DNA from 4 places in the Kineococcus gynurae genome. Region 1 is predicted to be linked to each of the others. Evidence: riboswitches for the same ligand, from Rfam matches in the RefSeq annotation. Region 1 holds a riboswitch; each other region holds the start of a gene.
What was found. A riboswitch is a leader RNA that binds a small molecule or an ion and turns the genes downstream of it on or off. The one in region 1 is predicted to bind S-adenosylmethionine.
Positions count from the first base shown of each region.

Region 2: linked by a shared signal. The riboswitch ahead of ACFFKU_RS07390 (methylenetetrahydrofolate reductase) and the one ahead of ACFFKU_RS08680 (ABC transporter substrate-binding protein) in region 1 are both predicted to bind S-adenosylmethionine.
Region 3: linked by a shared signal. The riboswitch ahead of sfnG (dimethylsulfone monooxygenase SfnG) and the one ahead of ACFFKU_RS08680 (ABC transporter substrate-binding protein) in region 1 are both predicted to bind S-adenosylmethionine.
Region 4: linked by a shared signal. The riboswitch ahead of ACFFKU_RS01745 (acyl-CoA dehydrogenase family protein) and the one ahead of ACFFKU_RS08680 (ABC transporter substrate-binding protein) in region 1 are both predicted to bind S-adenosylmethionine.

Region 1 is NZ_JBHLUI010000008.1:487,217-489,405, reverse strand. Features, by position in the region: gene ACFFKU_RS08685 (Rne/Rng family ribonuclease) at 1-576, opposite strand, end outside; SAM riboswitch class I at 1,032-1,128, shown strand; gene ACFFKU_RS08680 (ABC transporter substrate-binding protein) at 1,389-2,189, shown strand, end outside.
Region 2 is NZ_JBHLUI010000008.1:199,330-201,518, reverse strand. Features, by position in the region: gene ACFFKU_RS07390 (methylenetetrahydrofolate reductase) at 1-824, opposite strand, end outside; SAM riboswitch class I at 877-968, opposite strand; gene ACFFKU_RS07385 (DUF485 domain-containing protein) at 1,136-1,540, shown strand; gene ACFFKU_RS07380 (monocarboxylic acid transporter) at 1,537-2,189, shown strand, end outside.
Region 3 is NZ_JBHLUI010000010.1:385,027-387,215, reverse strand. Features, by position in the region: gene sfnG (dimethylsulfone monooxygenase SfnG) at 1-1,064, opposite strand, end outside; SAM riboswitch class I at 1,071-1,157, opposite strand; gene ACFFKU_RS15570 (DUF3017 domain-containing protein) at 1,209-1,511, opposite strand; gene purH (bifunctional phosphoribosylaminoimidazolecarboxamide formyltransferase/IMP cyclohydrolase) at 1,549-2,189, opposite strand, start outside.
Region 4 is NZ_JBHLUI010000003.1:79,802-81,990, forward strand. Features, by position in the region: gene ACFFKU_RS01735 (LacI family DNA-binding transcriptional regulator) at 1-475, shown strand, start outside; gene ACFFKU_RS01740 (YchJ family protein) at 525-929, shown strand; SAM riboswitch class IV at 987-1,098, shown strand; gene ACFFKU_RS01745 (acyl-CoA dehydrogenase family protein) at 1,113-2,189, shown strand, end outside.

The DNA.
Region 1 (2,189 bases):
CCGGGCGAGTCCGCGGGCCCGCAGCAGGACCGGGTCGTCCATCAGGTCGTCCGTGCCGGAGGTCTCCGACCGCGGGGCGGCGGAGGACGTCGTGGGGGCCGGCGACTCGTCCCGGGCCGCGGCCGGTGCTTCGGCCGGCTCGACGGCGGGGGTCTCGGCCGGGGTCTCGGCGGGGGTCTCCGCCGGGGTCTCCGCCGGGGTCTCGGCCGGGTCTCCCGCAGCGGCCTCGGCCGCGACCGGGGTCGGCGCGACGCTCGCGTCGACCGGGGCGCTGGTGGCCCGACGGCTGCGCCGGGTCCGGGGACGGCCGGCGGCGGCGTCGAAGCTCTCCGCGGCGGGCGGCGCGGACGCCTCGGGCACCGGGGTCGGCGCCGGGGCGTCCGGGGCGGGCCGGTCGTCGGCGGCCGACGCGGCGGGGGGCTGCGCCGAGGTGGGGGCCACGGGGGTTTCCGCCACGGCGGTCGGGGGGCCGGCCGGTCGGCTCGCGGCCCGGCGACGGCGCGGGCGCTGGGCCCCGCCGGTCGTGCTGGTGCTCTCCGGCGCCGAGTCGGCTCCGGTCAGGTCGGACGTGGTCACGGGTCTCTCCCGTCGCCCGCGGCGGCAGTCACACCGGTGCCCACTGCCGCGCGGGCGTGCTCGTAGGGCTCACCGGTCTGCGGTAGCCGCGGACCGGCGGAAGTCCTGGGGTCGTCCGGCTGGGGCTCGCGGTTTCGCGCTGGCCCCCGCCGGTCGCGTCGACGGGCGTCCGGCCTCGGCTCGCCCGGTGCGCCGGCCCGGTCCTTCCACTGGACCGCGGCGCTGCCCGGACGGACCGCGTGCGCGGCGGATCCGTCGACGGATCGGGCGCCCGGTGTGGAGGAACGCTCGATCCCGGCCAGTGTCGCACAGCAGCTTCTCGCGCGACGGAGGAGGCGGGGCGCGGCAGAGGGCAGTGCCGTCGCGGCGGATCATCGGGCACCCCATCCGGTTCCTCGACCCGAACCGGCCGACGTGGTCCGAGCGGCCGTCGCCCTGCGCTACGCTCCCCCTCGACACCATCCCGAGTGGCCGAGAGTCCTGGCTCGACGACGCCACAGCAACCATCGCGTTCGGAACCGCGACAGGTGCTCCCGCCAGGATCGATGGAGGATTCCATGATCCGGATCTGTACCGCGTCCACCCCGCACGGGCCCGCCCGTCCGGGCTGTCGACGGCACCCGCTCACGCACTGACGCCCCTCGCCCCGCGACGCCTCGCGACCCCGGTCCCCGCGGACCGGTTGGACCGGTTGGACCGGTTGGACCGGTTGGACCGGTCCAGCGTCCGAGGCGCCCGCCGGACCCGCTCCGCCTCCCCTGGCACCACCCACCCCTGCGAGCGACCCCGCTCACCGTCTCCGAGGAGAACCCGTGCTCACGCCCCACCGTCCGATCCTCGCCACCCGTCGTCGGGTCCTGTCCTCGGCCCTGGGGCTCGGCTCCCTGGCCGCGCTCGGCTCGTTGAGCGCCTGCGGCGACGGCTCGAACTCGGCCGCCCTGTCCGGCGAGGAGAAGGCGAGCCTGCAGGGCGCGACCCTGAAGCTCATGGTCAACCAGCCCCACCGGCTGGCCTTCACCGACCTGCTCGGCCCCAAGTTCAAGGACGACTTCGGCGGCACGCTCGAGGTCACCGCGATCCCCTACGACCAGCTGACGAGCAAGCAGATCCTCGACGTGCAGGCCGGTGACGGCGAGTTCGACGTCTTCGACTACTTCTACTTCGGCCTGGGCGACCTGGTCGACGCCGGCGCCCTGGTCGACCTCACCGACTGGATCGCCTCCAACTCCGGCGGCACCGACGGCATCGAGCCCGACGACTTCCTCGCCAGCATCTACGACCCGTACACGCTGCTGGACGGCAAGCGCTACGGCCTGCCCTTCGACGGGGACACCCACGTCCTCTACTACAACGCCGAGGTCTTCGACCGCTACGGCGTCCAGCCCCCGACGACCTGGGACGAGTACGACGCGGCCGCGGCCAAGATCACCCAGGACTCCGGCGGCAGCGTCTACGGGGCCATCGTCGAGGCGCAGCAGGTCCCGATGATCCTCGGCTGCTCCTTCATCAACCGCCTCGCCGGGTACGGCGGGACGCTGCTCGACGAGTCCGGCAAGGTCGCCTTCGCGGGTGCGGAGGGCCTCGCGGCGCTGCAGCACCTCATCGACGTGCAG
Region 2 (2,189 bases), 290 kb from region 1:
AGCCCCGGGGCCCCGGCGTCGAGCAGCTCGCGGGCGAGCTCGGCGGCCACCCGCACGGCCAGGCGGCGCCGTCGCGCCGGGGAGGGGTCGTCCCCCAGCCGGGCCAGCAGCCCCGCGGGGGCGGGGACCCCGGTGAGCTGCTGCAGGCGCAGCAACCGCGCCGGGTCGTCCACGGCGGTGATGCCGGGCAGCACGGGGATGGTGACGCCGGCCAGCCGGGCCCGGTCCACGAAGGCCGTCCACTCCTCGGCCCGGTAACCGACCTGGGCGACGGCGAACCGGGCCCCCGCCTCCTGCTTGGCCCGCAACGCGGCCAGGTCTCCCGGGCGGCGCGAGGAGGGGAAGGCCGGGACGGCGATGCTGAGCGGTCCCTCGTCCACCGGTCGCGAACCCCCGCGCAGCGCCAGCCGCCGCCGCTCGACCACCTGCAGGACCTCGACGAGGTCGCAGCCGCGCAGCACCGGGTCGGACGGCTCGCCGAGGGGCGCACCCGCCGGGTCGCCGCGCAGGACGAGGACGTCCCGGATCCCGCTCTCGAGGATCTCCGCCCCGGCCGCCACGACCTGCGCGCGGCTGGAGCCGACGCAGGTGAGGTGGGCCATCGCCGTGACGGGGGTGCTGCGCCGGACGTGGCGGAGCAACCCCGCCGCCGCGGCCCGGGTCGCACCCCCCGCCCGGCAGGTCACCGAGAAGAAGTCCGGGGACGTGGCGGCGAGCTCGGAGACCGTGCGGCCCAACGCCTCGGCCGCGGCCTGCGACCGGGGCGGGAAGAGTTCGAAACTGATGGTCGGGCGCGGCCCGCCGACCCGGGCGGCCAGCGTCATCGCGCGGCCCCCGAAGGGTTCCGGGAAGGACGGGGTGCAGCACGCATCGTGAACTCCATCGGCCTGGCGTTAGCACCCTCGCCCGGGCTCGGGGGGTTGCTGCGGCGTCGTCGAGCCAGGACTCTCGGCCGCTCTGGATGGTGCGCCGACCCTAGCCGCCGTCCCGGGCATCCGACAACCGTGATCGCGCCCCGCGAAGGAACCCGACCGACCGGCCCGTCGCCCGGGCGCTCGGCGCCCGCCCGACTATCCTCACAACCCTCACAGCTACGACCCAGGTTCACCCGGGTCGCACCCGACGAGGAGGTCACGTGAGCAGTTCCTGGTCCGGCACCGGCGATCCGCCCCCCGGCACGGGCCCCGGGCCCGAACCCGCCCCCGCGTCCCCGTCCGGGGCGCTCGAGGGGGCCCGCAGCTACGAGGAGGTCCAGGCCTCCCCCGAGTTCGCCGCCCTGCGCCGTCGCTTCCGGCGGGTCGTCTTCCCGCTCTCGGCGTTGTTCCTGGCCTGGTACGCGGCCTACGTCCTGCTGGCCGACTACGCCCACGACTTCATGGGGATCCGCCTCGGCGGCAGCAACATCACCGTCGGGCTGCTGTTCGGCTTCGGCCAGTTCGCCTCGACGTTCATCATCACGACGATCTACGTGCGCTGGGCCAACAAGCGCTTCGACCCCGCCGCCGACGAGCTGCGCCACCGCATCGAGGGGACCCCGTGACCAGCAGCAGCCTCGTGACCAGCGCCCTGGCCACCGCGACCGTCCCCGCCGGCGGCGACGTCGGGGAACCGGTCGTCAACATCGCCATCTTCGGCGCGTTCGTCGCCATCACCCTGACCGTGGTGCTGCGGGCCAGCCGCAACAACCGCAGCGCGGCCGACTTCTACGCCGGGGGACGCGCGTTCAGCGGCCGGCAGAACGGCATCGCCATCGCCGGGGACTACCTCTCGGCCGCGAGTTTCCTCGGCATCGCCGGGGCCATCGCGATCTACGGCTACGACGGCTTCCTCTACTCGATCGGGTTCCTGGTCGCCTGGTTGGTGGCCCTGCTCCTGGTCGCGGAACTGCTGCGCAACACCGGGCGGTTCACGATGGCCGACGTCCTGAGCTTCCGGCTCAAGGAACGGCCGGTCCGGATGGCCGCGGCGATCTCGACGCTCACCGTGTCCTTCTTCTACCTGCTGGCCCAGATGGCCGGCGCGGGCGGCCTGGTCGCCCTGCTGCTGGGCATCGACGGGCGGGCCGGGCAGAACCTGGTGATCGCGATCGTGGGCGCGCTCATGGTCGTCTACGTGCTGATCGGCGGGATGAAGGGCACCACCTGGGTGCAGATCATCAAGGCGGTCATGCTGGTGACCGGGGCCGGCGT
Region 3 (2,189 bases), on a different contig from region 1:
CGCGGGATGACGAGCTCGCCGAACGCCTCGACCTCCTCCTTGACGTGCAGGAAACCGAGCAGGACGAGGTCGATCCCGACGAGGCGGTAGGCCAGCACGCGGCGGGCGACCTCGTCCGGGGTCCCGACCAGGCCGGTCCGGAAGCCGTCGTTGTACTGGACCAGGTCGCGGAACTCGCTGTCGGCCCACATGCCCTTGCGGTCGGGGCTGGCGTTGCCGGCCTCCTGCACCGAGGCACGGAAACCCTCGACCTTCTGGGCGTCGGCGTGCGCGATGATGTCCTCGAGGACCTGCTCCGCCTCGGCGCGGGAGTCGCGGACGACCGCGAAACCGTTGATGCCGAAACGGATCTGCCGGTCGTTCAGCGCGGCCTGGGCCGACACGTCGCGGACCTGGGCCGCCGCGTCGGCGATCGACTTCCCGTTGAGGAAGTAGAAGTCGCTGACCCGCCCGGCCATCGCCTGGGCCGCGGTCGAGTTGCCGCCCTGGAAGATCTCCGGCTGGCGCTTCGGCTGCGGGCGCATGGTGATGTCGCGGACGTTGAAGAACTGTCCGTCCTGCGTGTACCCGTCCTGCGACCACACCCCGCGCAGGATGCGGATGAACTCCTCCGACTGCACGTAGCGGTCGTCGTGCTCGGGCCACGTCACCCCGAGGTTGACCGCCTCGTCCTTGAACCAGCCCGAGACGACGTTCAGGCAGAGCCGGTCGTTCGTGAGTTCCTGGGCGGTGGCGGCGAACTTGGCCAGCACGCCGGGGTGCCAGAAGAAGGGGTGGACCGCCGCGATGACCTTGAGCTTCTCGGTCGCCAGCAGCAGGGCGAGGGAGAAGGAGGTCGACTCGTGCTGGGCGTCGGCGCCGTAGGAGGCCGCGTAGCGGACCTGCGAGAGCGCGTACTCGAAACCGACGCGCTCGGCCGCGCGGGCGACCTCGACGTTGTAGGCCGGGTCGTGGCTGGTGCGCTGCGGCAGCGTCGAGATCACCAGCCCGCCGGAGACGTTGGGCACCCAGTAGGCGAACTTCACCGGCGCCAGGGCGCGCTGAGCGGGGGTCGTGCTGGTCATTCGTCTCTCCCATCGCACCTGGCGGTAGCACCGGGGGTCGGCCGGTTGCTGCGACGTCGACGAGCCAGGTCTCTCGATCGCTCTGGATGGCAGGTCGCAGCGTAACCCGAGCGGGGCCGCGACAGGTACCGCTCGCGCGCGGTCTCAGACCGGGGGCAGCGGGAGGACCGAGGCGAGCGCCGCGCAGAGCACGGCGAGCACCAGCAGCGTCGTGACGTCCACCCCGCGCGAGCGGACGGCCAGGGCCCCCGCGACCCGGACCGGGAGCACCAGGCGCAGCACGGCGGCGACGGCGAGGTCGGCCGCGAGGAGGAGACCGCCCGCCGTGGGCCCGGCCACCCAGGTCGTCAGCAGCGCCAGGGCCACGCCGCCCAGCAGGGCCAGCAGGACCGCCGTCGCCGGGTGGGCCGGGGGGCGGGTGAGGCCGGGGGGCGGCGGCGCGGACACCCGCGTCACGCTACCGCCGCCCCGACCGGAGGCCGGTTCAGTGCGCGAAGTGGCGCGACCCGGTGACGTACATGGTGACCCCGGCGGCTTGGGCCGCGGCGAAGACCTCCTCGTCGCGGATCGACCCGCCGGGCTGGACGATCGCCCGGACGCCCGCGTCGAGCAGGATCTGCGCCCCGTCGGCGAAGGGGAAGAACGCGTCGGAGGCGGCCACGGAACCCGTGGCCCGCTCGGCCCCGGCCCGTTCCACGGCCAGCCGGCAGGAGTCGACGCGGTTGACCTGGCCCATCCCGACACCGACGGAGGCCCCGTCCTTGGCCAGCAGGATGGCGTTGGACCGCACCGATCGGACGGCGCGCCAGGCGAACTCGAGGTCGGCGAGCGTCGCGGCGTCCGCCGCGTCCCCGGCCACCAGGGTCCAGTTCGCGGGCGCGTCACCCTCCGCGTCGATGGTGTCGAGGGTCTGGACGAGCACGCCCCCGGAGACCGGGCGCCACTCCTGCGCGGAGCGGGCGTACCCCTCGGGCAGCTGCAGCAGACGGATGTTCTTCTTGCCCTGCAACGTCTCCAGCGCCTCGGGGGTGAACCCGGGGGCGACGACGACCTCGGTGAACACCTCGGCGACCTGGGCGGCCGTGGCCGCGTCGACCTCACGGTTGGCGGCGATCACCCCACCGA
Region 4 (2,189 bases), on a different contig from region 1:
CCGACGCATCGGGCACGTCGCGGGGACCGGGTCGGTGGGGCGGCTGCGTCGGGCGGCCGTCGAGGAGTCCGTCCGGGCCGCGGGCGGGGAGGTGCTGGTCGCGACGGGGGACATGACCGAGGACGCCGGGTTCCGCTGCGGTCTGGAGCTGCTGGGCGGCCGTGACCGACCGAGCGCGGTCGTCGGCGCCAACGACGTGTCGGCCGTGGGGCTGCTCGCCGCGGCCGACGAGCTGGGGTTGCGGGTGCCCGAGGACGTGTCCGTCACCGGCTACGACGACATCGCCCTGGCCCGCTCGCGGCGCACGGCGCTGACGACGGTGGACAACGGGGCCGCCCGGGTGGGCGGCCTGGCCGGGGAGGAGCTGCTGGCCCGGATCGCCGACCCGCACCGGGCCCCGGTCACGACCCTCGTCCCGCCCCGGCTCGTCGTCCGGACGACCACCGGACCGGCGCCCGACTTGTCCCCAGGTTGATCCCCAGACCGTCGTCAACAGGTGTGGACAAACGTGGGGATATCACGCTATGTGTCAGAGAGGTGGACCTAGAGTGATCTCGGTTGACGACCGGTGCCCGTGCGGGACGGGGGAGACGTACGGGGGGTGCTGCGGTCGTCGGCACGCCGGTGAGCCCGCCCCGACGGCCGAGGCGCTCATGCGCTCGCGCTACTCCGCCTTCGCGGTGGGGGACGCCGCCTACCTGCTCCGGACCTGGGACGCCGCGACCCGCCCCACCGACCTCGACCTCGACCCCGACGTGGAGTGGCGCCGCCTCGTCGTGCTGGGCACCGAGGGCGGCGGGCCCCTCGACGACGCCGGCACGGTCGAGTTCGAGGCCCACCACCGCCACGAGGGTCGTCGCGGCCACCAGCACGAGCGCAGCCGGTTCCGTCGCGTCGGCGGACGGTGGGTGTACGTGGGCCCGGTCTGAACGACGTCCGGCGGTCGGGTGGACACCGGTCGCGCGCGTGTGGTTCTCTGCCCGGCAGGTCAAGAAAGCCGACACGAAGCCCCGGCTCGTCGGCTGGCAACCCTCCTCGTCGTGGGGTGCCCCGGGTGATGACCGGGCCCGCGCAGCACCGCGCGGGTAAGGACGCTCTCGAGGAGACCGGCGATGTCCGCTGTCAGCACGCCCCTGCCCGTCACCGAACGGCTCCGCCTCGCGCGGGGCCGGATCGCGCCGCTGCTGGAGGGGATCGCCGCGGGCGTCGTGCAGCGCGAGCAGGACCACGTCCTGCCCTACGAGCCGGTGCGCGCCCTGGTCGAGGCCGGGTTCGGGCGCCTGCGGGTCCCCGTCGAGCACGGGGGCGACGGCCTCGACCTCCCGGCGCTCGCCGAGATCCTCGTCGACGTCGCCGCGGCCGACTCCAACCTCCCGCAGATCTTCCGCGGGCACATCGCCTGGGTCGAGCAGCTGCTCACCCTGGGCGAGACCGACCGGGCCTACCGGGACGCCTGGTACGCCCGGATCGTGGCCGGCGAGTTCGTCGGCAACGCTTGGAGCGAGACCGGGTCCGGGGTCACGGGCAAGCAGCAGACCGTCGTGACCGAGGGTCCCGGGGGCCTGCGCGTCGACGGGCGGAAGTTCTACACGACCGGGTCGATCTTCGCGGACTGGACCGACGCCACCGCCCGTCGGGTGGGCCCGGGGCAGAGCCCGGACGACGACGACCTCGAGGTGGTCACCGCGATCGTGCGGACCCGGCAGCCGGGCGTGCAGATCAGCGACGACTGGGACGGCTTCGGCCAGCAGCTCACCGGGACCGGGACCATCGTCTTCACCGGTGCCGAGGTCGACGCCGCCGACGTGCGGCCCTTCGCCGAGCGGTTCCGTTTCCAGACGGCGCTCTACCAGCTGGTCCTGCTCGCGGTGCACGCCGGCATCGCCGAGGCGGTCGAGCGCGACGCCGGGCACGAGGTCCGGACCCGCACGCGCAGCTACACCCACGGGCTCGCCCCGCTCGTGCGCCACGACGCGCAGGTGCTGGCCGTCGTCGGCGAGATCTCGGCGGTGGCCTGGACGGCGCGCCAGCTCGTGCGGGGGGCGGCCGAGGCCCTCCAGGCCGCCGCGGACACCGCCCACGACCGTGACTCCGCCGCCGACCAGGCTGCGAACGCCGTCGCCGAGATCCGTACCGCGCAGGCCCAGACCGTGCTGTCGGAGTCGGTGCCGCGCGCGGCGACGCTGCTC